Regions from separate parts of the Paenibacillus sp. R14(2021) genome, predicted to be linked through region 2. Evidence: riboswitches for the same ligand, from Rfam matches in the RefSeq annotation. Region 2 holds a riboswitch; the other holds the start of a gene.
What was found. A riboswitch is a leader RNA that binds a small molecule or an ion and turns the genes downstream of it on or off. The one in region 2 is predicted to bind cyclic di-GMP.
Positions count from the first base shown of each region.

Region 1: another riboswitch for cyclic di-GMP. It lies ahead of KXU80_RS25195 (PilZ domain-containing protein); the one in region 2 lies ahead of KXU80_RS18295 (OmpL47-type beta-barrel domain-containing protein).

Region 1 covers NZ_CP080269.1:5,442,085-5,456,838, forward strand. Annotated here, with positions in the region: gene KXU80_RS25170 (DUF6483 family protein) at 1-220, shown strand, start outside; gene KXU80_RS25175 (class I SAM-dependent methyltransferase) at 238-1,437, shown strand; gene KXU80_RS25180 (histidine kinase N-terminal 7TM domain-containing diguanylate cyclase) at 1,562-3,232, shown strand; gene KXU80_RS25185 (GGDEF domain-containing protein) at 3,251-3,937, shown strand; gene KXU80_RS25190 (HD-GYP domain-containing protein) at 3,965-5,047, shown strand; cyclic di-GMP riboswitch class I at 5,083-5,176, shown strand; gene KXU80_RS25195 (PilZ domain-containing protein) at 5,265-5,984, shown strand; gene KXU80_RS25200 (O-antigen ligase family protein) at 6,098-8,182, shown strand; gene KXU80_RS25205 (hypothetical protein) at 8,270-8,452, shown strand; gene KXU80_RS25210 (dehydrogenase) at 8,533-8,847, opposite strand; gene KXU80_RS25215 (cupredoxin domain-containing protein) at 8,911-9,357, opposite strand; gene KXU80_RS25220 (undecaprenyl phosphate transporter UptA) at 9,524-10,132, shown strand; gene KXU80_RS25225 (thioredoxin family protein) at 10,233-10,799, shown strand; gene KXU80_RS25230 (MBL fold metallo-hydrolase) at 10,801-11,436, shown strand; gene KXU80_RS25235 (Tex family protein) at 11,544-13,748, shown strand; gene cmpA (cortex morphogenetic protein CmpA) at 13,848-13,982, opposite strand; gene KXU80_RS25245 (hydrolase/acyltransferase) at 14,099-14,452, opposite strand; gene KXU80_RS25250 (SprT family protein) at 14,577-14,754, shown strand, end outside.
Region 2 covers NZ_CP080269.1:3,930,504-3,945,257, forward strand. Annotated here, with positions in the region: gene KXU80_RS18265 (xylulokinase) at 1-1,256, opposite strand, end outside; gene KXU80_RS18270 (GntR family transcriptional regulator) at 1,636-2,727, shown strand; partial or broken gene KXU80_RS18275 (tetratricopeptide repeat protein) at 3,129-4,081, opposite strand; gene KXU80_RS18280 (YheC/YheD family protein) at 4,385-5,107, shown strand; gene KXU80_RS18285 (hypothetical protein) at 5,192-5,515, opposite strand; gene KXU80_RS18290 (SAM-dependent methyltransferase) at 5,806-7,359, opposite strand; gene KXU80_RS18295 (OmpL47-type beta-barrel domain-containing protein) at 7,658-12,511, opposite strand; cyclic di-GMP riboswitch class I at 12,603-12,691, opposite strand; gene KXU80_RS18300 (hypothetical protein) at 12,908-13,144, opposite strand; gene KXU80_RS18305 (phosphotransferase) at 13,360-14,049, shown strand; gene KXU80_RS28125 (phosphotransferase) at 14,706-14,754, shown strand, end outside.

The DNA.
Region 1 (14,754 bases), 1.5 Mb from region 2:
GCTGATGTGGGAATGGTATGAGGGCGACCGGCGCTATGACGAAGCCGAGAATATGCTGCACGAGCTGCTGGAGGACGGAGCGATCCCTGCCGAAGAGGCGGTTGAATTCTACCGCAGATTGCTGCTGCTTCCCGATGAATCGCTGCAGGCAGGCGGACTTCCGAGGGAGGAAGTCACGGAAGGTCTAGATCGAATCAAGCAGAATATCGAAATGATGTAGGAGATGAACGAGAATAGATGGACAGCAAGGAGCAATGGCAGACGGATCTTATGCAATGGGTATCGGAAGGGGAATTAAGAGGCGCGACGTTCAGCCAGCTTCGCCGCAAGGATGGTCAAATTCCGTCCAAAACGGTCATTCGCCCGATCGCGCTCAAGGGCGCGCTGCATTATCAGTTTCAATACTATATCGATAACAAAGTAACGCACGAGAATATTCCGCAGGGCGAAGCGGGAGCGCGAATGGTCGCATGGCTCACGGAAAACTACCGTCAGGCGCTGCTGAAGACAGACGCAGAGGACGTTCAGCTGCTGTTCTCGAAGAAGGGGAAGGCGACCGTATTGAGCAAGCCTTCTTCCTTGCCGTCAGGAACGCGGAAGGACGAGCTGTCGCATAACCGCCAGAAGCAGCGCGTCGTACAGGAAGGCGAGGCCGCGCCGTTCATGGTGGAGCTTGGCATCATGACAAAGGACGGCCAGGTGATTGCGAAGAAACAGGATAAGTTCCGCCAAATCAACCGCTTTCTTGAAATGGTTACGGACGTGCTTCCCTATTTGCCGGCTGACCGCGAAATCACGATCGTCGATTTCGGCTGCGGCAAGTCGTATTTGACCTTCGCGCTCTATCATTTGCTTGCCGTTAAGCAGCAGCGCCCGATATCCGTCGTCGGCTTGGATTTGAAGGCGGACGTCATCGCGTTCTGCTCGGAGCTGGCGCAGAAGCTCGGCTACGACCGTCTTCGTTTTCAAGTCGGCGATATTGCCGAGTACAAGGAGCAGACGGAAGTCGATATGGTCGTGACGCTTCATGCCTGCGATACGGCTACGGACGCCGCGCTGGTGAAGGCCGTGGAGTGGGGGGCTTCCGTCATCCTGTCGGTGCCTTGCTGCCAGCATGAGCTGTTCAAACAGATCGAGAACGACGCCATGAAACCGCTGCTAACGCATGGCTTGCTCAAAGAGCGGTTCACTGCGCTTGCCACGGACGCGATTCGTTCCCAGCTTCTGGAGGTGCTTGGCTATCGGACGCAGCTGCTGGAGTTTATCGACCCGGAGCATACGCCGAAGAATATGCTGATTCGGGCTGTCAAGTCGATCGGGGGAAATACAGAAGCATCCAGAAAATGGAGCGAGTATGAGGCGTTTCGGAATATGCTGCAGGTTTCGCCATACTTGGAACGGGCATTGGAAGAACGGCTCCAGCTCGCGATAAAATGATGTTAAATAAGGTTACAACTGTTGTTGTCGAATATTAAATCTGTGTGATAGAATAGAGTGGAAATATGCAGATTGTCCCAGGCCTTTTTTCATAGAAAACTATAGATTGATTTGGGTGGAGCACATGGGACTTACGACAGGGCTGGATCTAGGCCTTCTACTTTTTTTGTTCACCTTATTCATTTATGTTTTTGCAAGAAACGTCATTACTGCGCAGTATAAAGTGTATCTGCTCTTTCACTTCTTCATGATGGTTTGGCCTTTTGGCCAGATCGGTGTCCACACCATAGATAATCCTCACCTTCAGATTGTCTTCATCACCATTTCCTTTGTTGGTTTATCGATGCTCGGGTTTGGCTGGCTGCTGTTTACGAATTTTTTAGTAGATACGTCCTACAAGCCGAGACGAAACGTAGTTTTGAGCATGCTTACACCTTCGTTGCTCTTGTCGATCGGGATGATCTGGAACCCTGCCAATTTGTTCGTCGCGCCTGTTAAAGGCGGCTATCTTGAGCGGGAATACGGGCCTATTTTTTGGGCGATGGTCATTTTGTTATTATCTTATTACGTATACTCGCTGCACCATCTGTGGACTGCTTATCTTGCCAAAAAGCCGGTGTATGAGAAGGCGCGGATCGCGAATGCGCTTGTCGGCCTGATTATCATGAGCACGATGCCGCTTCTGGATCTGCTGCTGAACGTAATCTTGGATCGCTGGCTGCCTGTTATACCGGGACTGACCTCGCTTGGGATTGTGCTGTCAGACCTGTATTTCGTACTCTCGCTGCAGAAGCATCGCTCGCTGGATATTGTTAAAGTCGCGCAGCAGGATGTCTTCAATACGCTCTCTGTGGGCATTATCGTTCTGGATGAGCATGAGATGGTCATTGAACTGAACAGCAATGTCAGTCCGAATCTGCATATCGCTGTCGGAGACTCCTTCAATATGGAGAAGCTGCTTCTTGGGTACTCGCTCGAGAAGGGCAGGGAGGAAGAGCTGCTGCTGAAATATCGAACGGAGCCTTCAGAGCGCATCACGACGGAGCTGATTATTGATCAGGGCGATTCGGTCTATCAATATCTGTCGATGAAAGCGGCGCCAGTGATGATGAGCGGGAACCGGATCGGTAAAGTTATCACGCTTCAGGACATCTCGGAATTGAAAACGCATATTCTCAAATCGCAAGAGCATAATACATCGCTACAAGAGCGTAACCGCGCTTTGATTTATATGCAGGACGAGCTATTTCAAGCCAACCGTAAGCTGGAACAAATGGCGATTACGGACAGCTTGACCGGTTGCTTCAACCGTAGATTTCTCATGCAGCAGCTGGAGCATGAGGTACTGACTAATTTAAGGTACAAAATTCCATTTGCTTTGTTTTTGTTTGACATTGATTTGTTCAAACTTGTCAATGATACGTATGGGCATATCATCGGAGATGAGGTCATCCGCCAAACAGCCGAGGTGGTCAAGGCCGCGTTGCGGCGCACGGACATCCTGGCACGGTACGGCGGCGAGGAATTTTCCGTTTACTTACCGCATACGAACCGGGAACAGGCTGAGGTACTGGCGCAGCGGATTCGCGAGGTTGTAGAATCCAACGAAATCGCCACTGGCTTAGGTCTGCCTTCGGTGTCAGTAACGATCAGTATGGGCATGCATGTCATTGATGAACAGAGCGAAATGAGAATGGAAGATGTAAAGAGTTATTTGCGAGACCTATTTGCTAAAGTGGATACCGCCTTGTACAGAGCCAAGGATAACGGACGAAACCGTGTGGTCAATCTATAGTAGAAGGGGGACAGCGATATGTCAGTCAACGGACGCCTGGTGGCAGGCGCTGCAGCATTGATAACGACAGCAGCGACAGCAGGGTTATGCTACATGACGGCTATTGGACATTCGCTGTTTTCTGTTCAGCTCGGCGTAGTTGTTTTCGCGTCGAGCATGCTTACCGGGGGATGGATGCTCGGACGCAAATATGACCGGTTGAAGGAAGAGTCGACGATTGACTGCTTGACTAACGTGTATAACCGCAGATTCATTGAAGTGAATTTCAATAAACTGCTGAAGCAAGCGGAACGTAAACGCAAGAAAATGACCATTATACTGCTTGACGTGAATGACTTTAAGGAAGTAAATGATCGATTCGGGCATCTGCAAGGCGATAAGGCGCTTGCCTTGATTGCGGAGACGCTGCGAAATTGTTCGGAACGCGGCGAAATTGCAGGCAGATGGGGCGGAGACGAATTCATTTTGATCTGTCCGTATGCCGACGACAAAGGAATCGAACGAATAACGAAACGAATTCATGAGCAGCTGCTGAGTGTTTCAAGACGATCCGGACTTCGCTTGTCAGTCTCGGTGGGCTCCGCGTCTTTCCCTGAACATGGCGGGAATCTAGCTCAGCTGACCTTGGCTGCAGACACGAGAATGTACGCGGATAAGTATGTACGCAAAGTGCAAGAAACCGAACCGGCAGCGCTGCAAGCATGAAGCAAGCGATAAAGGCGGGATACACCAATGAGAAAAGTTCACATCAATTCCGTTGCCCCTGGAGATAAGCTGGCCCGCCCTATTCTGCAAGAAAATGGAAACGTACTGCTTGGCGCCGGCGTGGAATTGAGCCAGCGATTCATTGACAGGCTGGCTGGTCTGGGCATAGATAACGTATACATTGATGATCCTCTCTCTGAGGGACTGGAGCCGACGGAAGCCATTCAGGATGACACGCGAAAATCGGCTTCCGCGAACATTTTCAAGACGATGAATACATTGATGGATCAGCCTCAAATCAAGGGAAGGACGATAGCGCCGGAGCTTGGCCGAACATTTCGGAAGGTGTTTGGCGATATCGTGCAGGATCTCGTCAGGCGCGAGGATATGATGGTCAGCCTTACCAATATCCATGTGGCCGACAGCTACCTGTTCAACCACTCTTTGAATGTTGCGATATTCGCGGGTATTATGGGCCTAGCTAAAGGCTATAACCGCAATCAGCTTGAAGAGCTCGGGATGGGCGCACTGCTCTTCGATATCGGCATGACGAAGCTCCCGAAGGAGCTGCTCGCGAAGAACAGCGTATACACGCCGGCCGAACGGAACCAGATGGAGAAGCATACGGAAGAAGGCTTCAACATCATCCGGGCGCAGCATGACATTTCATTGCTCTCAGCCCATTGCGCGTTTCAGCATCATGAACGCTATGATGGCTCGGGCTATCCGCGTAAGCTGAAGCGAGACGAGATACATGAATATGCGCAAATTATCGGAATTGCGGACGTGTTTGACGCCCTGACTTCCAACAGACCGTACCGTAAACGGTTTACGCCTTCGGAAGCGATTGAGTTTTTGTTTGCTGCCGGCAATACGTATTTTGATCTGGACCTCATAAAGATGTTCTGCAAGCATATTTCGATCTACCCCGTGGCGACTACGGTGCTGCTCAGCACAGGTCAAATTGGTGTTGTAGCGCTGAATAACCAGCTCGCCGTTCATCGTCCTGTCGTACGCATTATTAGGGAGCCTGACGGAGCACCGCCGAAGGCTGCGTATCAAATTGATTTGAAGGACGAGCACAGCCTTATGATTGTCAAGGAAGTGTAGATCATCTGGACCAACGTCATCCACAACTTCATAGTCATCGATACTAGCAAACTTGCCGAAAGGCAGGGACGCAAAGCCATAGGGTCTAATGTTCGCTTGAAACGAACGAATGACAGCCTGGCTGCCGAAATGCAAGCCTGGAGTCATCCAGGTCTACAGGAAGCGGATCCATGTTACAGAGGGAGCGCTTTTTTCATGTGAAGGAGGGGAATGCCGCATGTCTGCCATGTATGCACGGAAGGACAATTATGGGGCGGACAAGCCCGCGTTTCAAACGAAGGCGCTGCTCCACAGCCGAACAGTTGTCGAACGAGAAGGCTATGTATCAACGGGTATTTTGACCTATATCGAAGGCGACATGATGGAAATTGAAATGTCGGAATTCAAGAGCTTCGAACTGGGTGATCCCGTGAAGCTGACCTTGTATACGTCGGTCGGCATTCACCGGCTGCAATCTACGGTCATTGCGAAAGCAGAAGGAGCCATCGCCCTTCTCTTCCCGTCTCGCGCCTTCGCGGGACATGAAGAGAAGCGGGAGTCGCAGCGGCTTCAGGTCGCCCTCTCGGGCAAGCTGAGGCGTACGATTTCCCGCAAGGTCGAGACGTCCGATCTGGAACAAGTCATGATCGCGGCGCAGGATCAGTTCGAGCTGAGCGCGAGCAACTTGAGCGAATCCGGTATCGGCTTTCGCATCTCGGCGGGTCCGTATATGAATGCGGGAGAAGTTGTGGGTGTCACGCTTGATTTAGGAGCGCCTTTCGAAGCTAAACTGGAGATCATTCGAAAGGACGAGAGCGGCATTGTAAAGTTCTACGGAGCCCGTTTCCTGGAGCTGGATGAACAGCATCGGAGGACGCTTCGTGCGTACCTGCTTCGTCAACAAGTGGAAGCTTACTTTAAGCTAAAGCAGCAGGGCGGGAAGGAGCAGCGCAAGTAGTACGATAATCATTGAAGAAGGCGTGCATCGGAAAACCCGGGCATCGCCTTCTTTTTTACTGCCAATCGGGCAATAATGGCAATAGAGCTTACGTTAGGAAAGCAGGGGACGGCATGCGTAGAGGCTGGCTTGGGGCAGGTACAATCGTATTCGCGGCTGTGCTTTCCGGTGCGGCATACCGGTATGGGATGTTTTTTGATGAAGTGTTCTACCGTTGGGAGTGGCTGCTGTGCTTGGCAGGGATGTGCGGAGCGTTCACGATCGGGGCTGCTCTCATTAGGAACCGGATGAGAGCGGGAATTGCTCCGTTCAGTGAGCAGACTGCGAGCATCCCTGCAGCTGTGTATGGCCTGCTGCTCATTGCGGCGTTCTACGGCTTGGCTGCTTTACATGAGCCGGCATCCCTGCTAGGAAGTTTGCAGCAGATGCTGCGCTGGAGTGCTTATGCAGCGTTCCTGTTTATTCTTTATGCGGCGTTCGGGCAGACTTCGCATCGCGTTTGGCTGTCAGCGGGCATATACGTCTCCGGCTTATTTGTTATGGGCTGCGCGTTGGCAGGCTGGTTGGGGGCGCTGTCGTTTCCGGACATGATCATGACGACGGGAGATCCCCGTTTATCGGTCGTTGGTGCTCGGTTAGCCGGCTTTCTTCAATACCCGAACGTTCTGGGAGCGGCGGCATGCGCTTATGTCGTCTGGAGTGGGTCGCTGCTTCTGCGCGCGAAGACGAAGGCGTCTTTTCTGCTCCATGCCATCGGTATTGTTCCCTTCATGCTTACCGCTCTGCTTACGGAATCTCGGGGAGCCTGGCTTGCTGCCGCTGCAGCCTGGCTGGCCGGCCTTCTTCTGCTCGGCCGGCTGGAGCGCAGCGCCTGGCTGCTGTACACCGGTTGGGCCTTGCTATGCGGCGGAGCGGCATACCGCTTCGTTGTGCATGCGGGCGTACGCGCCTCGGCTGCAGAGGGGAGGGCGGGAGCGACCGTAACCGAGGAGCTGCTCCTGATTCTCATCTGCGCTGCAGCACCTGTTGGTTTCCTGGGACTGCGGCGTCTGCTTGCCGGCCCGAAGGTTCGGCTGGTTCAAGCCGTCGCCTGGGGCGGCTGTTCTGCTGCCGTGCTGCTCAGTCTGCTTGTGGTGCTGCCTTCGTCCATACATGGCCGCCTATATGGCTTTAGCGGTGTTTACGATACCTTCGCAGCCCGCGGTCTGTTCTACGCTGATGCCGGCAAGCTTATTCAAGAGGCGCTTTTCTTCGGGCGAGGCGGCGACACATGGCGCGTGCTCTTTACCGGTATTCAGTCTCAGCCCTATGTGGGCAATGAAGTACATAGCGGCCTCATGGAGCTCGTTCTTGATCTAGGCGTTATGGGCCTGCTTGTCGCGGCTGCGGTTCTCTTCATTCTCCTAAGCGCGGTGTGGCGCGGGAACCGGCTTGGACTGCTCCCCATCGGCATCCTGCTGCTTCATGCCGCCATCGACTTTGATATGGAGTACGGCTATTATTGGCTGCTGCTGCTCGGCTGGGCTGTCGTTTCCTCCAGCGGGGAGGAGCGCGGCGGGGTTCGCGGCCGCGCGAGGGTTCGAGCTTGGCGGGCCGCGGGGGCTGGCGCGGCCGCCGTTTGCTTCGCCGCCGCCGCGCTGCTCGGCTGGCGCTTCGATGCCGCCGTGCGGCACCGCGAGGCGGCAGCTGCCGCCTCCGGCGCGGCACGGACGGCCGCGCTGCGCGCGGCGCTCGATGCGAATCCGTATTGGACGCCGATTCGCATCGAGCTCGCAGACCATGCACCGCCTTCGGAACGGGCGGTGCTGCTGACGTCCGGACTGCGCTATGAGCCGCAGTCCGTGCCGCTGCTGCGGGCGCTCGGCCGTGAGTGCGCCGAGCGGAGCGACGTGATCGGCGCCGCGGATTACTGGCGCCGCGCACTGGCCTACGACCGCTTCGACTGGGGCAGTCAGTCGGAAGCAGTCGTCACAATGGCGCAGCTCGCGCAGAACCTGCGAGCCGCTTCGCGCCTGGCGGAGGCGAACCTGGCGGCTGAAACAGCCGCCTTGTTCTTCGAGCGCTACGAGGCGCTGAAGAAGCCATACACGGCCAACGACCGCAAGTTCGCCGTGACCGATGCGGCGCAAAAGGCAGCTGCGCAGAACCGTCAACTGCTGGCGCAGCTTGGTACCTATCCGCTCGCTGAGAAGAGGTAGCGAGCTATCGGAGGCCGGTCGCAGCTGCGAAGAACATAGCTGCTGGCGCTGTTCCCATCGTTCAACACGACAGGCTTTTTCGCACGCTTGATCCACAATAATCGAATCGTGTCGACCGCTTTCTTCGACCGGTTCGGTGTTGTACGTTTCGGCAACATCGGCACGCTGACCAACGTGTCGTATACGCTTCGCGTCTTCAACGCAAACGGCGTCCAGTTCCGTACCCGCACGATTCCGGCCGGCGTCGAAACCTTTGCTATTATCGGGTAACGCTAATCCCTCATTTACGACAACAGCAGCACGGCTCTCTCGCTTTAGAGCTGTGCTGCTGTTCTATTTTTCGGGCTCGGTCAGCCGCCGAAGGCGCTGCGAAACGCCGCGCACAGCTTGCTTTGATCCACTTCCCACAATGCGGCAATGTCCGCGCTGACGTTCTCGTCCCACCAGTCGGAGAGCAGCTTGCGGTTGCTGGCATGCTCGTGAATCCACTGCACGTTCAGAAAAACCTTCTGTATATAAAGCTTCTCGGCAAGCTCCAGCTTTTCTTTCGGAATATAAACACCGAGTCTTTTTACGGTGCGGTACAGCTCGTTCTCGCAGGCACGTTTGATTTTGCGGGCGCTGGGATAGGCGGAGGTGTGCTTCTGGGCAGTGGAAGGTTTCATCGTAACCGACTCCTCTCTTCCCCTATATATGCGCAAGCCGGGCGCTGTGCCACACGCTCTTGGCTATTCCACGGTCAGGTAGCCGACCATCGGTCCGCCGTTTGAAATCGACGTGTGGACGAGGCATTCAATCGCGAAGGTCCCCCGTTGATCCGCGGTAAAATGAACGACTGTCGTTTGTCCTTTATTGACTTCCCCTTTAACGCCGAGCTCCTGAATGACGAAGGGATGCGATTTGCCGTTTACGCCCGTGATGCGCAGCTCGACGGCATCTCCCTTGTGGACGACGATGGAGCCTGGATCCCAGCGATAGACCTCGAGCTCCTTCCCGTCATCGGTCTTTGTTTTAAATTCGCCGGTTACGAGCTGAAAAACCTTCATTTCCTTCGGTGCAGCCAGGGCGGCGCGGGATTGGTTCCACCGCAGGCATACGGCCGCAAATACGACAATGAGCAGCAGGAGCGCGAACAGAGCGAGCTGTTTGCGATTGATGACAAAGATATTCGACATCTTTCTCTTCACCTGACCTTTCGATAGATTCGCTTCATATTAAGGCTAGTCTATGCGGGGGCTTGGGCCGCAATGCCAAGTGCTGGAGGCATGTCTCCAAGTATGCTAGAATACCGTAAGAGAGAAGCAGTTTACTCGAAAAAAGAAGACTGATAGGAGATGACGGATGAGCTGGTTTCATGATCTGGTTAATACGCTGCTTCAATGGATTGAGGGCCTTGGCTATTTCGGTATTCTGATCGGCCTGGCCATCGAGGTTATTCCGAGCGAAATCGTGCTGGGCTATGCGGGTTATCTCGTTTACCAAGGCGAAATAACGTACCTCGGGGCCGTTCTGTTCGGTACGCTCGGCGCGATCGTTCAGCAATGGATTCTATACGGCATCGGACGCGGGGCGGGCCGCCCTTTCTTCGAGAAATACGGGAAGTTTATCAAAATCAAGCCGAAGCATCTCGATCTCGCAGACCAGTGGTTCAAACGCTACGGCGACGGCATCGTCTTCACGGCGCGCTTTGTTCCCGTCATGCGCCAAGTGATATCCATCCCTGCCGGAATCGCAAAAATGCCCTTCTGGCGGTTTACGATGCTGACGGGGCTTGCTTCTATTCCATGGGTGCTTCTATTTGTCTATTTGGGCCGTACGCTGGGCGAGAATTGGGAAGACATCGGAGCCAAAGCGGCGCCATACGTGCAGCCGGCCATTCTGATTGCGATTGCCGTACTTATCGTCTATGTCCTTTATACAGTGTTGAAGCGTAAAGGCAAATCGATCTGATCTGTTTGAATCGTGCGGGAGCACTTTGTTACAATTAAGCTGCTTGTCATGGTTGTTTCATTAATATCCACTCGCAAGGGTGAACGAGGAGGCTTTTTCGATGGGGAAGAACGTAGCGGGCAAGCTGGGCAAAGGCATCAGCCCGAAGCAATTTTACGATGCCATGCAGAAGAACCAGGAGGCATTTCAAGGCTGGTCGAGCCGCTTTGAATGGGTGAACGGAGAAGACCGCGAGTTTTTCGAATCCATTAACAACCGCGATGATCTGCGCTGCGTGATTATCGCCTCCGACTGGTGCGGCGACGTCGTGCGCAACGTGCCGGTCGTATTCCAAGCCATGGAGCTTACCGGCATGTCGGTCGAGGTACTGATCATGGAAGAGCATCTGGATACGATAGATGAATTTCTGACGATGGGCGGCCGCTCCATTCCCATCGTCATTATTGCGGATACAGGCGGTCATGTGCTGGGACAATGGGGACCGCGCCCTTCCTACGTGCAGGAGCCGATGGTCGCGTTTAAGCAGGCTAACCCGGACCGTGAAGCGTCGGACTATCAAGAGAAGCTGGCGCTTGCCCGCCAGGAACTGATCCGCCGTTACGGTGATGACACGGCGTACCAGCAGGATATTATTACTGAGCTTCGCACGCTTCTGGCGTCTGTCTAGCATGCTGAAGATTGAAACCTTTACCCTCGGGCCGCTGCAAACGAACTGCTACCTCATCACCGAGGAAACAGGCACCCGCGCATTCGTGGTCGATCCCGGCATGGGGCCGAAGCGGCTGATCGAACGCATCCGCGAACGCGGCTTGCAGCTCGAAGCGATTGTACTGACCCATGCGCATTTTGATCATATGGCCGGCGTGGAGGAGGTCCGCCAAGCGTTCGGCTGCCCCGTTTATTTGCATGACGAGGAGGCGGACTGGCTGGGCGATGCGCGCAAGAACGGCTCCGCTCGCTGGTCGGACGTCACGGCGCCGCTCACGACGGCTCCGGCCGAATATGCGCTCTCGGAAGGACAGAAGCTGGAGCTGATCGGCGAGACGTTCCGCATCCTGCATACGCCGGGTCATTCGCCCGGCAGTGTCAGCTTGCTGTGCGGCGGGCATCTGATCAGCGGCGACGTCCTGTTCAAGATGTCGGTTGGACGCACCGACCTTCCGGGCGGCAAGGAGCGGGATTTGTTCGATTCGATCCGCACGAAGCTGTATAAGCTCGATCCGGCGGTTCGGGTATACCCCGGCCATGGTCCGCAAACGACAATTGGTTTTGAAATGGCTAACAACCCTTACGTGCCGGCTTAATCAGCCGGTTCGAAGGGTTTCATTCATCTTATTGGGGGCATTCCATAGTGGCTGAGACGAATCAACGGTTGAAGGACGAAGAATTGGACGGCGGAACCTCCGTCAAAATCCAGCTTACGCCAGCTGAGCTGGCAGCGGAGCAGGAGGCGATCGTCAAGCGCGTATCGGCAGAGCTGAGCCTGCCGGTCAGCAAGGTGAAGTCGGCGGTGTCCCTGCTCGACGAAGGCAATACGATTCCGTTCATTGCCCGGTATCGGAAGGAAATGACCGGCGAGCTGGATGAGAACGAACTGCGCGCGATTGAAGAGAAGCTGCAGTACATGCGCAATCTGGAGAACCGCAAGCGCGAAGTCATCCGCTTGATTGACGAGCAGGGCAAGCTGACGGACGAGCTGCGGCAGTCGGTTCAGAGCGCCGTCAAGCTGCAGGAAATCGAAGATTTGTACCGTCCATACCGGCAAAAACGCAAGACAAGGGCGAGCGTGGCCAAGGAAAAAGGCCTGGAGCCGCTTGCGCAATGGCTGCTCTCCCAACCGCGTCAAGGCGATCCGCTGCAGGAAGCTGCGCGTTACGTCGATGCACAGAAGGGCGTAGAGACCGCCGAGGATGCACTGCAGGGCGCGAAGGACATTATTGCCGAGCAGCTTGCGGATGACGCGAAGATCCGCGCATGGGTGCGCCGGTACACCTTTGACCAAGGCATTATACGGACAGAAGCGAAGGATAGTTCCCAAGAGACGGTCTATGAAATGTATTACGCTTATCAGGAGCCGCTCAAGAAGCTGCCTCCGCATCGTACGCTTGCCATCAACCGCGGGGAGCGGGAAGATGTGCTTCGTGTAGGGATGGATGTGCAAACGGATAAAATCCACGACTACATAGACCGGCAGCTGCTTCGGATGGGAACGGCAGCTGGCGTTCGTTCCGTGCTGCTCGCGACGATCGAGGATGCCTATAAACGGTTGATCGCGCCGTCGATTGAACGCGAGGTTCGCGGGGAGCTGACGGAGAAAGCCGAAGAGCATGCGATCAGCATCTTCTCGACCAATCTGCGCAACCTGCTGCTTCAACCTCCCGTGCGCGGCAATGTCGTGCTCGGGGTTGACCCTGCTTTCCGTACGGGCTGCAAGCTTGCGGTTATCGACGAGACCGGCAAGCTGCTGGAGGTCGCTGTCTCTTACCCGACGCCGCCGAACAACAAGGTGGCAGAAGCCGAGAAGCTGATCAACGGCCTTATCGATCGCTATCGCGTCCAGCTCATCGTCATCGGCAACGGAACCGCCTCCCGCGAGACGGAGCAGTTCATTGCGGATCTGATCGGCAAGCGAAAATTCGCCAAGCTGACGGGAGCAGGCGAGTTGAAATATATTATTGTCAACGAAGCCGGAGCGAGCGTATACTCCGCTTCCAAGCTGGCGGCGGAGGAATTTCCGAAGCTGGACGTTGCGGAGCGAAGCGCGGTATCCATTGCAAGAAGGCTGCAGGACCCGCTTGCCGAGCTTGTCAAGATCGAGCCCAAAGCAATCGGCGTCGGCCAATACCAGCACGATGTCAGTCAGAAGCGGCTCGAAGAGACGCTTGGCGGCGTCGTTGAATCGGCCGTTAACCATGTCGGCGTTGACGTCAATACGGCTTCGCCTTCGCTGCTGTCGTACGTAGCCGGCATTAATGCGGCAACGGCCAAGAATATCGTGAAATTCCGCGAGGAGAACGGCATCTTCCTGGACCGGAAAATGCTGCAGAAGGTGCCCCGTCTCGGCGCGAAAACCTACGAGCAGTGCATCGGCTTTATCCGTATTCCGGAGAGCCGTAATCCGCTGGACCGGACGCCGATTCATCCGGAATCGTACGCCGTTGTAGACAAGCTGTGCGGCGTGCTGGGGCTGCAGCTGGAGGGAATCGGCTCGGAAGCGTTCAGGGCGGCGCTGACGACGATCGAGACGTCTCAAGTCGCAGAACAAATTGGCGTGGGCGTACCGACGCTTCGGGACATCATCGACAGCCTGCTGCGTCCCGGCCGGGATCCGCGCGAAGAGCTGCCTGCGCCGATCTTCCACACGGACGTGCTCAGCATCGAGGATTTGAAGCCTGGCATGGAGCTGCATGGCACGGTCCGCAACGTGATTGATTTCGGCGCGTTCGTCGATATCGGCATCAAGAACGACGGGCTCGTCCATATCTCGCAGCTGAGCGGCAAATTCGTGAAGCATCCCATGGATGTTGTTTCGGTGGGAGATACAGTTACGGTATGGGTGCTGAGCGTGGATGAGAAGAAAGGCCGGGTCAGCCTGACGATGCGCAAGCCGGGATGATGACAGTTATCTAATAATTGAAACGGCAAAAGGGTGTTATCTCTAATCAGTCACGTCAATCGTCACTGTATGGAGATAGCACCCTTTCTCATGGGGCGGCTATAAGCTTGCGGAATCTTCGTCAGCATGTTGACTTGTACGATAGAAATACCAGCAGTCATTCAATAGACGAATTTGCCGGCGGTCTTTCTTCAAGAAAGCACGCATCAATTGATTGCACAGCCACTGCGGCAAGGCATTCGCCCTCCTTCCCGTCATCGCTTGTTGTAGTAACAGCATATGGGAATAGGCGGATGTCCGTGCAGGTCCAACTGACATTCCTTGCAGCAGATCAGTCGAATTTTCGCCGATTACGACTCGTACTCTTCTTCATACCACTGCTCGAGCTGGGCTTGAAGCGCCCGAATTTCGGTTAGCAGCGAGATCAGCGGATAAGTTTTCTCTTCGATGGAGGCGAAGTCGTTCTCCAGCTGGTTCACGTAATCGAGGCCCGAGTGGATGGCAATGGACTTGTCATGCAGGTCAACCTCGCTGCATTCCGCAATCGCATAGGGCAGCACCGGTATGTGACTTGCCGTCAGTTTATCGATTTCCTTATGCAGGCGCAGATTAAGCGCGCTTAATTGATACGCATGCGAGGCAGGCATTTCGACGAAAGATACCTCTTGCATGCTTTTCATGACGATATAACGCATAAGTGCCATAGTTTTACATTTCCCCCTTCACAATCAGCTGATGCTGATGGCGATGAATTCTACTTGACAGTGTAGCGTATTCGTCCTTTAAAATTCAAGTATAACTGTCGAAACAAATCGAGGAGATCGAATCATGCAGGATCATGTTTTACAGGAATGGGTGGAGCGCGTATCGATGCAGTATTTCGGGCTTCCCTTCCGGCATCAGGCGACGTATAACGGCAGGCTGAAATCGACTGGCGGCCGGTATTTCACGAAGACGCATAACATCGAGATCAGCCCTCACCAGCTTCGCAACTACGGCGAAGAAG
Region 2 (14,754 bases):
GTCAAAATATCCATGCCAAGCTTGAGCGCTCCGAAAGCCGTGAATAGATGCGTGCGCATGAAATTAGCCAGATTAAAGTTGCTTTCCGGCGAGCGAACGAACAACGGCCGGCCTTTGTCGAGTCCCGTAATGTTTTCGCCCGAGAGATAGCCGTAGCTAAGCAAGCCGCCGCCATCCGGGTCTGCTTCGAGCGACTTGCCCAGCAGCACGCTGAATAATTTGCCGGAATCCACGTTGAATCCCATAGCTTCGGAAAATTCACGGAACAGTCCCATCCAGGCATTGAGATCGCTGGAGCAGTTGTTGGCATGCACCATGCCGACCGGACTGCCGTCAGGCGTCGTGACCATATCGATCTCCGGATAAACCTTGGATAATTCTTTCTCCAGTACAATCATCGCAAAAACAGAAGTGCCCACGGAAACGTTGCCCGTACGCTTCCTGACGCTATTCGTCGCAACCATGCCTGTGCCGGCGTCGCCTTCCGGAGGACAGAGCGCAATGCCGGACTGCAAATCCCCGGCCGGGTCCAGAATAGCGGCTCCCGCCGCCGTTAGCTCGCCAGCCTGCTCGCCGGAGAGATAGACGCTCGGAAGAAGATCCCCAAGCTTCCACGGACAGCCTTTGGCTGCAATTAATGCATCGAATTGCTTGACCATCGTTGGATGGTAATTATGGGTTGCTTCATCAATTGGGAAGATGCCGGAAGCATCGCCGATGCCGATTGCTTTATTGCCGGTCAGCAGCCAATGGATATAGCCGGCCAGCGTCGTTACGAAATCGATGCGAGGCACATGCTCCTCTTGATTCAATATCGCTTGGTACAAATGGGCGATACTCCAGCGCTCGGGAATATTGAACTTGAACAGCTCCGTCAGTTCCCTTGCCGCCGCACCGGTTGTTGCATTGCGCCAAGTCCGAAACGGCACCAGCAGTTCACCCTTGCTGTCGAATGCCATATAACCGTGCATCATACCGGAAAATCCGACCGAACCAACGGTCTTAAGGGTAACCCCGAATTTCCGTTCCACTTCCTGCTTCATTTCGCGATAAGCGGTTTGGAGGCCTGTAATAACATCCTCCTGGTTGTACGTCCAATATCCGTCTTTCAAGCGATTTTCCCACTCAAAGCTTCCCGATGCGATCGTGTCGAAACGACGATCGATCAGCACCGCTTTGATCCGCGTAGATCCAAATTCGATACCGAGCGAAGTTTCTCCCTTGGTTATCGCTTCTTTCAAGTCTACATGATTCATGATCACGTCTATCCCCTCTCTGTCGCAATTTCATTTCGCGATTTAACCCAATCGAATTCGATTCATATAATAGCTGCTTCCGATCGGACCGGTCACATGATGTGACAGCCGGCAGATTCCGACCAAAAGAAGGCGCTTTCCTTTACTGACAGCCTAAGTATATTTTCTGTACGTACACTTGTCAATATAGGCTAATAGTTATACCAACATAAGTCGCAATGCCATCTCTAGTCGTCTCATCAATAGTGTCTTCCTACGGCAAGCGCGGAATTTGTACCGTTGAAATCGCAAATAAATGCCACTGCATTTGCATTTCATGCAATTCATGCTAAAATGTGTACGTACAACTTATGGAACAACGATGAAAGAAGTGGATGGCATGAAGCCAAAGTACCAGATCATCATTGATGATATCAAAAGTTATATCCTCTCTGGAACGTACAAAGCAGGCGAGAGAATTCCTTCGGAGTCCGCTTTGCAGGACAGCTACAACGTTAGCCGGCAGACGGTTCGAAAAGCCATTCTGGCGTTATCGAACGAGGGGTTCCTAAGAAGCGAGAAGGGATCCGGCACGTACGTCAGCAGCCAATACCGATCCAAACCAGGCGGGAAAGCTATAAATAAAACGATCGGCGTCATCACGACCTATATCTCGGATTACATCTTCCCCTCCATTATCCGCGGCATTGAAAGCCGATTAAACGAAGATAACTATTCCTTGCTGCTAGCCAGTACCAATAATGATATCGCACAGGAAAAAAAGGCGTTGGAAATGATGCTGTCCTACGGCGTGGATGGACTTATTATTGAGCCTACCAGAAGTAATATATACAACCCCAATATCGCTTACTACCTGTCCTTTAAGGAGCAGGAGGTTCCGTTCGCGATGATCAATGCCTATTATGAAGAGCTGGAAGTTCCTTTCTTCTGTCTGGATGACGTGCAGTCCAGCTATCTCGCAACCCGGGAGCTGATTGCTAAGGGACATACCCAGATCGGCATCATCGCAAAAATGGATGATTTGCAAGGGAAGTTTAGAATGAAGGGATTCATCAAGGCCCTTGGGGAAGCCAAATTACGGTTCCAGCAAGAGCATGTGCTTTCTTTCGATACATCGACGAAGCCGGACCTGTCCGCTAACTTGGACGTGTATCTGAACGACAATCGGGATGTATTGACTGCGCTTGTGTGTTACAACGACGAGGTCGGCTTGGAAGTCGTGCATGCCTGCAGAAGACTTGGAATCTCCATTCCGGACGAGCTATCCATCATTGGCCAGGACAATTCATATATCGCCAAAAACGCGAATATCCAACTAACGACGCTGACGCACCCCCAAGAACAAATGGGACGCGACGCAGCGGACTGGGTCATTAAGCATTTACAAGGCAAAAAAGACTTGTCCACCAACACCTACTACCAACCCGTATTGATTGAGGGAGAAACGGTGAAGGAGATTGAGGTAGAGTAGTTACATGCGGGTCCGCATACGGCGGTACCAAAAGGTAACAGCCCTGGCGACTTAGGATTTCGTCATGTATTGGTGACTGCTTACCCTGCCTCAAATTCAGTTTGTGTACCTTAGCTCGTGCATTTGCCGCCGGCTTCCTTCATATTCCGCCTCCCTGCCTGCCTCATTGCTTTATTTTCCGCGCCAAATAAGGGTTTTCACCAAAAATTCGCCGTTACTTGTGGTACGGTTCACCGTATCATCCCTTAAGCAAAAAAGGGCGCCCTTGTCGCGCCCCTCTTTGCTATTTCCACCGATGCATATTTGATTTTATTGTCCATCCGCGCTAATGGTGAACCTCGCTTCACATACGTCGCAATGTTAGGTTGTAAAACTTGCTCCGTATCCGGAACCAGCATCATTCACGCTTGAACCATACTTAACAATGCCATTGCCTCTTCATGACCAGGATCGAGCACTAATAACTCACGCAAGTAATGCGACGCCTCTTGGACTAACTCTAACTCGAAGCAGCAAATAGCTAGACAATAATATACGGTCGATACGACTTCATCTTGTTCTTCAAGGATCGATATTTCCAGAAACCGTTTGGACTCCTCGTACATACCCATCTCAAACAGGACTAACCCCGCATCGAGCGCAAGATCGTACCGCTGCTCCATGACGTAGTACGAGGACCACATCCGCTGTATGCCTGTCAAAAGATCCTGCTTTTCTTCATCGTTCGCATCCGCAATCAGACTAGAGATCCGCTTCGTGTTCTGAATGAAAAATTCCGTATCGTATCCGCCCAAACGCCAAAAGCTTAAAATATGCTCCAGGCCCATGCTTTCTAAATTGCGATCTACCCATACCTTCATGCTAAAAAATTCATCCGGTCCATAGCGTTCGATAAACCGGCGATAAGCTAATCTCGTTTGGGGATAGTCCATCGGCTGTTCCACATGGAGAACGCAGCCAACATTAATATTTTTATTATGATGCGGTGGAAATAACGCCGCGGCTCCTCTTTGTTCAAACACATATTGAATCGCATGGTAGTTGGCCGTTAAAGAAAAGCTACCGTGCAGGGTCAACTCCGGCGGCTCTGCGAATTTCCAGCTATCCAGCAAGTGATCGCCTTTATCCGCCGTGACTAATAGAAAACCATGCTGCGACAACGTGTTTAGCCGCTCTAAAACGATTTGATCCAGCAATTCCGATGGTTTCAGTAAATCATGATGTTCGGGATATTCGACGTACACATCCGCTTCATAAACCTGTCCATCGCCTATATAAAGCAGCTCTTGCGGATGCTGTCAAAAAAGTAGTTGGCCACGATGACTAGCGGTTGTTGCAAGTCCCCTTGACGAATCCCATCTATATTGCGAATTTTGCCTAGGATGATTCAGCAGTACAATATATATTTCACAAGCTGTCCGAAGGACCCGATAGGCCCAGAAGGCAGCTTCTTTTCATTCCAATCAAACGGAGCAATACACATGAACAATTCCGATCTGCTACCACTTCCACAGAGCCAGTTCTGCACCGACGGCCTTTTCTTTGTTGGCAGCCAGAGAGGATCTCTTCGGCTTATAAATATAGACGAATGGTCACTTATGCTGATCACTGATTTGACTTAGAATTACCGTAAAAGATTGGAAAGGCTGTGATTTCAATGTTAATCAAAAGAGACAAATGGTTGCAATATCGCCTCCTTCGCAATACGTCCTCTCTCGCCCGACGGTTGCCAGAGACACAGTTGCTTAAGAAGGATGCATTACCGAAGATGCTGCTTCTCTATCGAAGCGTCGTACTGAAACCTCGTGACGGGAGTTACGGAAGGGATATCGTGTTCATTAAACAGAACGGCGCGAACGCCTATCGTATTCAAAACGAAAAGAATGCGGTCAACATAGGAGACACCGATAAGTTACTCCGATGGCTCCGTAAAACACACAGAGGTCGTGGATATATTGTCCAAAGGCGTCTGCAGCTTGCTCAAATTCAACACAAGCCGTTAGACATTCGGATAATGGCTCAGCGAAAAAAAGGCTTTTCATCCACTTGGAACGTGACAGGCACATACGCGAAAGTGGCGGCACAAGGATATCTAGTCACAAATGTGACCAGCCGCACCATTCCAGTACTTGAGGCGCTAAAATTAGCCCGAATCGGAGATCGGAGCTTGCTTGTCAAAGCGGAAAAGATCGCACTATTGGCTGCCAAACGACTGGGAGAGCGTTACCCCATGCTTAAACAAGTCGGGTTCGATATAGGCATCGACAGGAACCGCCGGATTTGGATCATTGAAGGCAATTATAAACCGGACTTGCGTCCTTTCCGGCTCTTGAAAGATTCCTCGATGTATCGCAGAATATTATGGTACAAGAAACATTAAGTCGAGAAAAAGACGACAAGCCTTTTATCTTGGCTGTCGTCCTTTCTGTTATTACCTCATCATGATCATGTCCGCTTTAGGATTTCACTTGCGTCTTTTGGCACTTACAACGCGCGTCACTTGAAACTGATTTACCCCTATCTGTATAATGGCGAACTTGCTGAAAGAAGTACCGGAAGACGTATAAGGGATCGCTTCAATATTTCCACTTGGCGTTTTGACGGTTGCGGTGATTCGAGTCAACAAACAGACTCCACGGCTGGAAGCTGTCCATGTCTCGTCACGCTGAACCGAATAACTGTCGTCACTGCAAAAGATCGATGCATACTCAACTTTTCCAGACGCATTAAAGGATGTAGAGTTAAAAATCTGAACGGGGTCGTAAGCATTTGGATTCCTATTTCCCATACCTAAAACCTCCTTTCTTATTGACATTATTCATTAAATGCAATTGAATCATTTTGGTAAGGTATAAATGTGGACAAGGAGTAAAAAAGTACGTTTGTCCGGTGGTCGCGAGGATACAGCAGCTGATGATGCTGTACCTCAAACAAAAAAAGAACCACCCTCGTTGTTAAACAGGTGGTTCGAGAACTATAGGTCTAATATAACAACCCTCATCTGGGTGTCTACATGAATTTCAAATCATCCACCAGCGAGCGCTATTACTATGCTTCGCAAAGTTTCTCAAAAAAATTTCACGCTTGAACCATGCTTAACAATGCCATTGCCTCTTCATGACCAGGATCGAGCACTAATAACTCACGCAAGTAATGCGACGCCTCTTGGACTAACGCTAACTCGAAGCAGCAAATAGCTAGACAATAATATACGGTCGATACGACTTCATCTTGTTCTTCAAGGATCGATATTTCAAGAAACCGTTTGGATTCCTCGTACATACTCATCTCAAACAGTACCAACCCCGCATCGAGCGCAAGATCGTACCGCTGCTCCATGACGTAGTACGAGGACCACATCCGCTGTATGCCTGTCAAAAGATCCTGCTTTTCTTCATCGTTCGCATCCGCAATCAGACTAGAGATCCGCTTCGTGCTCTGAATGAAAAATTCCGCATCGTATCCGCCCAAACGCCAAAAGCTTAAAATATGCTCCAGGCCCATGCTTTCTAAATTGCGATCTACCCATACCTTCATGCTAAAAAATTCATCCGGTCCATAGCGTTCGATAAACCGGCGATAAGCTAATCTCGTTTGGGGATAGTCCATCGGCTGTTCCACATGGAGAACGCAGCCAACATTAATATTTTTATAATGATGCGGTGGAAATAACGCCGCGGCTCCTCTTTGTTCAAACACATATTGAATCGCATGGTAGTTGGCCGTTAAAGAAAAGCTACCGTGCAGGGTCAACAGCGGCGGCTCTGCGAATTTCCAGCTATCCAGCAAGTGATCGCCTTTATCCGCCGTGACTAATAGAAAACCATGCTGCGACAACTTGTTTAGCCGCTCTAAGCAATTCAATCCTGCGACGGGGAATACAATGTGCGAATCTTCGAGCTGCTCCTTGTAGACGGCAATGACATCCCGGTAGGGATAGGTTTCTTGTTCGTACTCCGGCGCCCGCCGATGCTCATAACTTAACACGATTTGATCCAGCAATTCCGATGGTTTTAGTGAATCATGATGTTCGGGATATTCGACGTACACGTCCGCTTCATAAACCTGTCCATCGCCTATATAAAGCAGCTCTTGCGGGATGCTGTCAAAAAAGTAGTTGGCCACGATGACTAACGGTTGTTGTAGGTCCCCTTGACGAATCATTACGTCTGACATTTCGAGGTGCAGGGATGTATCATGGATCGCATCGAACCGCGAGAAGTCGAGGATCCCCTCGGCAATAAAAGCTTGCAGCGCGGGATGCTTCTTCCAAGCCCGAACATTATTCATCGCCAAGTCCGTCATCACATAACGGAACGGAGGCAATGCGATCCCTGCGTAATCCCTCAACCGGCATAACTCATGCAACACATGATACGCAAGACGCCCCGCTCCCGCTCCAAGCTCCACGATCATCACGGGCTCCGTACCATATCCCTTATTCGCCCGATCTTGAAGAAAACCGAAAATCATTTCTGCGTATGCGGTCCCGATCATCGGATTGCTCGTTATGTATTGCGGCACTTGATCGTTGTTCCAAGCCCTCAATCCTTCTTCTTCGTAATACTGCCTTTGTAGATCCCATATCGGTGCATCGCTGAAGCGATAACGCTGTTTTGGATTGACTGTCATTAACATTTAACCTGCTCTCTAATAATTGTTGAACCTTGCTTACTTCCATTATAACCAAAATGAAACGACCGTTCCCCGATAAAATACCGTGAAGCGGTCGTTGCGTTACTATCGTTGTTTTCCACGTTACCCCTCGTCACGACTTGTTCTCATCCTGACCCATATCATTCAAGGAGCTTTACACGTCTCCTGCTAGTTTTCCGCAAAAAACTTGCCGTTATTTATGGTACGGTTCACCGTAACGGAGTTAACGGCGAAAAAATAGGACACCCTCTATTAAGGTGTCCTATTTTTCTTATTATGGATTTACTTTAACCATCGTTTGACCGACGACTAGAATGCCGTTCACATACCCGCGGAACTCGAGCAGCACCTCGGATTGGTTCCATGTAAATTCAGAACGCTCAAACTTAAACTGACCCATCTTCGCCTGACTGTAGTAGCCGTTGTTGCTGTTAAGAGCCTTCACGCCATTGATCGTTGCAGTGTTCAAGTCAAAGCCTTCAGTGCTGAAGCCTTGCGGAAGCGTAACTCGAACGGTAAAGACACCGCTGTTGCCTTTAATAACCTTCGGTGTAACCTCAATGGTTGCTGCAATGTACACGCTGAACTGCTTCTTAATCGTTGTACTCAGTCCCGCCGCATTCATAACAGTTACGGTTACGGTGTACACACCAGGCTGATCAATCTTGAGCGATGTGTCTTTAACAGCTTCCACCGTTCCATTCGGTCCCGTAACCGTCATTTTTTCCGATGCGATTCCCGATAGGCTGTCTGCAGCCAAATATGTCAGTTTAACGGAATCTCCGAGCTTATAAGAAGGGTTCAAGTCCATTGTGACAATTGGAGCGGATTTGTCGATTTTGACTTCTAATTGACGGACGGTCTCCTCATTGCCCGCTGCATCTGCAGAGTAGTAGCTTACGTTATGAATCCCTTCCGACTCCACGGTAAAGACGGAACCTGCTGCATAAGGAGAACCATCAAGAGAGTAATATGTCTTCGCAACGCCGCTCTGTGCATCGTTCGCTGTCAGTGTTACAGTCACGTCCTGCTTCGACCAGCCCGAAGGCACTGCCGCAGCTGTTGTCGGCGCTGTGCGATCAATCATAACCGTCGATCGCTGCGCTTTTTCCACGTTTCCTGCCCGGTCAACCGAGTAGAAGCTGATTTCATGCACGCCGTCCGTGCTTACTTCAATTTTTGTGCCTTCTACATAATCGGATCCGTCGATCGAGTAGTACGTATTCGCAACGCCGCTCTGCGCATCTGTCGCAGTTAATGTTACCGCCGCTTCTTTCACCCAGCCTGCAGGTGCTTCTGCGGTTGTTGCCGGAGCGGTGCGGTCGATCACATTTACGGTCACAGAATGTGCTTGTTCTACGTTGCCTGCATGATCAACCGAATAGAAGTTGATCTGATGCACGCCATCCGTGCTTACTTCAACGCTTGTGCCTTCCTCATAAGCGGAACCGTCGATCGAATAGTACGTTTTCTCTACACCGCTCATAGCGTCTGCTGCTGTCAGCGTGACCGTTGCCGCTTCGTTAGACCAGCCCGTTGGAACCGTCGCAGAAGTTACCGGTTTTGTGCGGTCGATTTTCACATAGCTTGTCTTCTCAGCTTCCGTATTACCCACTTTATCGACAGAGTAGTACGTTAGCTTGTGAATGCCTTCTTCCGTTACTGTAACCGATGTTCCGATTTCAAATGGAGCATCATTCAACGAATAGAACGTATTTGCTACGCCTGTTTCATTGTCTGTAGCCGTCAGTGTCACTGTGACCGGACTCTGCTTCGTCCAGCTGCCAGTGGTGTTCGCTGTAGTAACCGGTGCTTCCTTATCCACAATCAGCTTTGCCAAAACGATGTTCGAAGGCGCAGACTCGCCAAACGAATTGCTGTACGAGGTCACATAGAATTCATGATTCTTGTATGACAGGTTTGTAAGGGTATACGAAAGGTTATTCACGTTTCTCGCGAGCTGTACAGGCAAGCCGTTAACCATTTCGTACACATTGTAGCCGTTCGCATAGGTGATGAAGTTCCAAGAAATTAGCGCGCTAGTTGGGCTAAGCAGCTTAATGCTAGCTGCAGGCGGCTGCATTTCCGGATAAATAACGTTGACATCCAGCCGCTCGGAAGGGGCCGATAATCCGAAACGAGCGCTGTAAGCCTCAATCTCAAAGTGATGCACCGTTTCCGACAGGTTGTTTACTTGTGCGCTAAGGCCAGTTCCTTTATAAAGCTGTTGACGATTGCCATCGACGACTTCATAAACACGGTATTCGGTCGCCCATGTTGCCGCCTGCCACGAGAACGTAATATTATTTCCGTTAAACACAGTCGCCTTTAGTACGGGCGGCTGTACGATCGGCCATACGATGGAGAAGGTGATTCTGCTGCCTTCTGCCGACTCGCCAAAACGGCTGCTGACCGAATGGACCTCATATTCATACATCCCTTCTGCCAAGCCAGCGTAACCAACCGATGTTCCTGTAATTGTACTCTTTAGTACTTTCTCACCGTTAACAATTTGGTAGACCTTATAGCTTGTTGCATAGGTAGCTGCGTTCCATTTCAACGTAATATCGTTCACGTTCGCTGCCGTTTTTGTTAAGTTGACCGGCGCTTGCATATCAGGGAAGACAACCGAAACTGTAACGTCGCTGCCATCTTCGGACTCGCCATAACGGCTGTTATACGAATGAATTTCATATTCGTAGCTGCCTTCTGCTATGTTGGCATAGGTGACAGTCGTCGATGTTACCGTGCTTTTCAACGTCTTTTGCCCATCGACGATCTGATAGACTTTATAGTTCGTTGCAAAAGGAACGGTGTCCCATCTGAGGACGATATCATTGCCATTCGCGAACGTGTAGGAAGGATTCGCCGGTTTTTGCAAGACAATTTCCGTCATCGCTACGGTTACTTGACTGCCAGCTAATGATTCGCCAAAACGCGTGCTTACGGAACGAACCATGTAGGTGTGATCACCTGCGGATACATTGGAAATGACGGTATTCAAGGAAGCTGTCGTCGCCTTAAGCACTTCCCCAGTACCTACCAGCTCATACACCTTGTAGCTGTTTGCGTATTGCACCGCGGTCCAAGACAAGAGCACATCGTTGCCGTTCTGGATTTTGGAGGTGAGATTGCCCGGAGCCGCCATTACCGGATAAATGAGCGCAATATTCACCTCTGAGCTTTTTGGCGATTCACCATAAAGCGTCGAAACGGCGACGACGACAAAATCATAATTATCCGCCGCTTGATTCGTATAGGTTATGGTCGTACTACTCAACGTGCTCTTCAGCACATATTCACCGTTTACAACCCGGTATACTTTATAGCTCGTCGCGTTTGCAACTGCCGACCAAGTCAGCTTAATATCATTTCCGTTCAGGATGCTGAACGCCAGATTTGCCGGCGCTTCGAGCACAATGCCGTTCAATGTTACTACAACTGTGCTGCCTTCTGCAGACTCCCCGAAGCGGCTGGAGAATGCGTGAACCTCATATTGATACTCGCCAGCCGGCATGTTCGTATACGTAACACTCAACCCTGTAACTGTACTCTTCAGTACCTTCTGACCATCTACAATTTGGTACACTTTATAGCTAGTTGCATTCGCTGCCGCATTCCAGCTGAGCTTGAAGTCCTTCACGCTCGTAATGGTTTGGACGACATTAGACGGCGGCTCCATCGTCGGAAATTGAATCGAGAACGAGATTGCTGCGCCTTGAGCCGATTCACCGAATTTACTGGAGAAGGAGTGAATCTCATAGCTGTAATCACCTTCAGGCAATCCGGTGTATGCTGCAGCCGTGCCGGATACCGTACTTTTAAGCACTTTCAGACCATTTACAATCTGATAAACTTTGTAGCTTGTTGCATTCGCTGCCGCATCCCATTTGAGTGTAATATCATTAATGTTTGCAGTTGTATAGCTGAGGTTTGCAGGTGCTTCCATTGAGACTGCATTGACTGTGAGTGCAAGCTGGCTGCCTTCTGCAGATTCGCCAAAATCGGCGCTTACCGAGTGAACCTCATACGTATAATCGCCTGCCGGTACATTCGTATATACAGCGCTTGTACCCGTTACTGTGCTCTTCAGCACTTTCTGGCCACCCATAATCTGGTATACCTTATAGCTCGTTGCAAAAGTTACAGCGTCCCATTTGAGCGTAATATCGTTCGCATTCGCGATCGTAAATCTAAAATTAGTAGGAGCCGTCATTGTTACGGTGTTAATGTTAACTGTAACCTGACTGCCCTCTGCAGATTCGCCGAAACGGCTGCTCTCCGAATGAATTTCATACACGTATTCACCTGCCGGTACATTCGAATAAGCAACGCTTGTACCTGTTACCGTGCTCTTCAGCACCTTCTGCCCGTCAACAAGTTGATAGACCTTGTAGTCTGTTGCATTCGCGGCGGCGTCCCACTTCAACGTCAAGTCATTGCCGTTCGCAAGCGTGTACGTAGAATTGCCAGGAGCCGCCATGGTCGGATGAATGATTTCCGCTTGCACCTGTGCTGAAAGCGGAGACACTCCGTACAACGTGTTGGCCGCAGATACAGCGAACTTGTAGGTGCCTTCCGGTGCGTTCGAGATTGTAAATGTTCGTGCTGTCCCCGATGTAAGCAATTTCTGCTGTCCATCGCTATCCATCTGATAAAGGCTGTAGCTTTCAGCATAAGGTACAGCTGTCCAGCTTAATTTGATGTCATTGACGTTAACAAGCGAATAGCTGAGTGTAGGAGCCGCCATTTCTGGGTAGGAGATTGAAACGGTAATCGGCGCACATGGTCCTGACTCGCCTTCTGCACTTAATGTCGAGACGACATAGGTGTACGAACCTTCTGCAAGATTGTTGACCGTATAACTGTTCGTTGCAGTCGTACCGCGCAATATCAGTTGGCCATCCGTGATTTCATAAACGTTATAGCCTGTAGCGTTCACAACCGAGCTCCATGTCAATTTCGCATCATCCGGCGTGATGAGCTGTGTCGCAAGATTGCTTGGGGGCAAAATACTGCTGCCTGCTGCGCCGAGCACACTTTGGACTGGCAGCAAAAGCAGCTGCAGTACCAGCAGTAGAATCACTAGCGATGATACCTTGCTCGTACATTTGTTCTTCATCTTCATGGACCTACCTCTCTCTTGTGAAAAAAAGAATAAAGCCCAATAAAAATAAGCCTGCTTAACAAGGCTCATAGTATAAGAGAACTATGGTCCCTGTGGCAACCGGCTGCCTTCCGCTAGGTATGGCGGATCAGGCCCTTGGCTTTGCGTCTCACGGTTTCCCGTGATTTGCCTTTTTCACTTGGAATAATTTATACCTATAAAACTATCATAATCAGGATGATGCATTATTTGTATAAGCCAAAACGCCTACATTTGTCAAAAATTGAGTTCATTTATTAGTATAATAGTCCTAATTTTCTAAAGGACTCTTCTAGAATGAAAAACGGCTCTTTCCAACTTAATTAGAAGATGCTTTATGTCAATTTCTCTTTCTCCGGCAGCAACCCTTCTTCCGAGCTAAAATTCCATTTCATTAATAGATAAATTGTGGGCCCTCATCATATCGCCTAATAATGCTATGAGATTTTGTAGTACACCTAACTCATCCGCATTTTCTTGAATATATACTAATCCTCTTGTTGAATGATTTTCTCTTAAATATTGAGATAAAAGTGGTGCTGTTTTCCAATTGTGATCCCCTTTCAATTGAGATTGATTTATTAATTGATCTTCTTCCCCAGGGAAAACAGCCATACCTAAATCATGGGCATAAGATGAGGTTATCAGTTGCGGTTTTCAGAAAAATTTGCCGTTATTTGTGATACGGTTCACCGCGCTGTCTGAACGGCAAGTTTTTAATTGCTCTCATGTCGTTAGACCATACTACTCCCCCATCCATGAATAACCTAGCTAATAGCTATCCTCTCGATCTTCTTCTTTCTCCCATCTTGAATGAAGCGAGGTTATTCATGACCAATTCCTATACAAAAACTAGAATTCGCGAAATCACCCGCCAATTCGGCCTGATTCCGTTGCGTTCAAACTCAATCGCGTCCTTTTACCGAAAAAACGCCATCATCCAGATACAAACCGAAAGTGGAACCTATGGGATAAAGCCCTTTTTTCGGAATTTATTACTCCGCTCGAGTACAATTCATCAAATAAAAACAACTGCAAACTATATACAGCTCTTGATGGATAGCGGTTTCAGCTACATGCCCAAATGGCTCACGAGCAATACCGGAAAGTTATGGACGTTAAACCAAGGAAGGCCCTTCTATATAACCGCTTGGATAAAAGGAAGGAATTTGGAAAACGAACAAGATTTTGAAGCGCTTGGCCGGGCCCTTGCCACCCTACATACGACATCCGGTCGTTTTCTTTCCACTAAGGGGTCGTCTACTCGCAAACAAATCCAAATATGGAGAATTCAAGACCGCCTCTTTCGTAGACGAATGGCAAAGGCAATCCAAACGAATAAACAGAACCACGGATGGTACAAAAAATATGGCAAACACTATAAAATAATTTCGGATCGGGCCTGGGCCGATTTAAGGAACCCGGAGATTGCAGACCTCTTTGAGAAGGAATTGGACCGCCCCGCATTGATACACAACGATATTACTTCACCTAATGTCATTATTTCAGATGACAACTAGCTTTTCATCATCGATTGGGACCATATTAAGGTTGGCTCCATCTACGTTGATGTAGCCAAGGCCCTCATGAACACGACTCAATTTAATCCCGATTTCATACAATCGTTGTTAAAAGGGTACGAAGATCTCTGTCCTTTAGACAGGACCGAGCGCAAACTGATTTCTTCCTTGTACGGATTGCCTCGGGAAGCTTGGCATGCCACTCGGTTCCCTAATCGCCCTAGAAGTCGTGAAATGCTAGAGATTATGGAACAAACATGGTTTCTCCGATTGAAAGCAATTGATTTATTAGAGGAATGGACAAATCAATGAGGAGAAGTGAGTATGAGGGTGTCCATCGGGTCAAGGGTAGAACAAATGTACGGAATAAAAATCAAAGAAACGGTTCAAATACAAGATGTTTACAGGATTCGACCCGCTGACGCGAGCTACTGTTTAAAAAGTTACGTCTTCCCGGAAGAGGAGGTCCGTTTTATTACCCGCATCCTATCCTGCATGGATGAGCATGGATTTACCCGTGGTCAGAGGATTTATCCTACATTGGATCAATCCGCCTGCATGACTCATGATGGCATTTCGTACACGTTAACGAATTGGGTAGACGGACAGAGACCGGTCTTTACAAGGAGCTAGACTTAAAGAATGGGATTCGAACATTGGCCAAATTCCATTCCATTGCTGAAGGATTCCCTGCAGCCGAAGCTC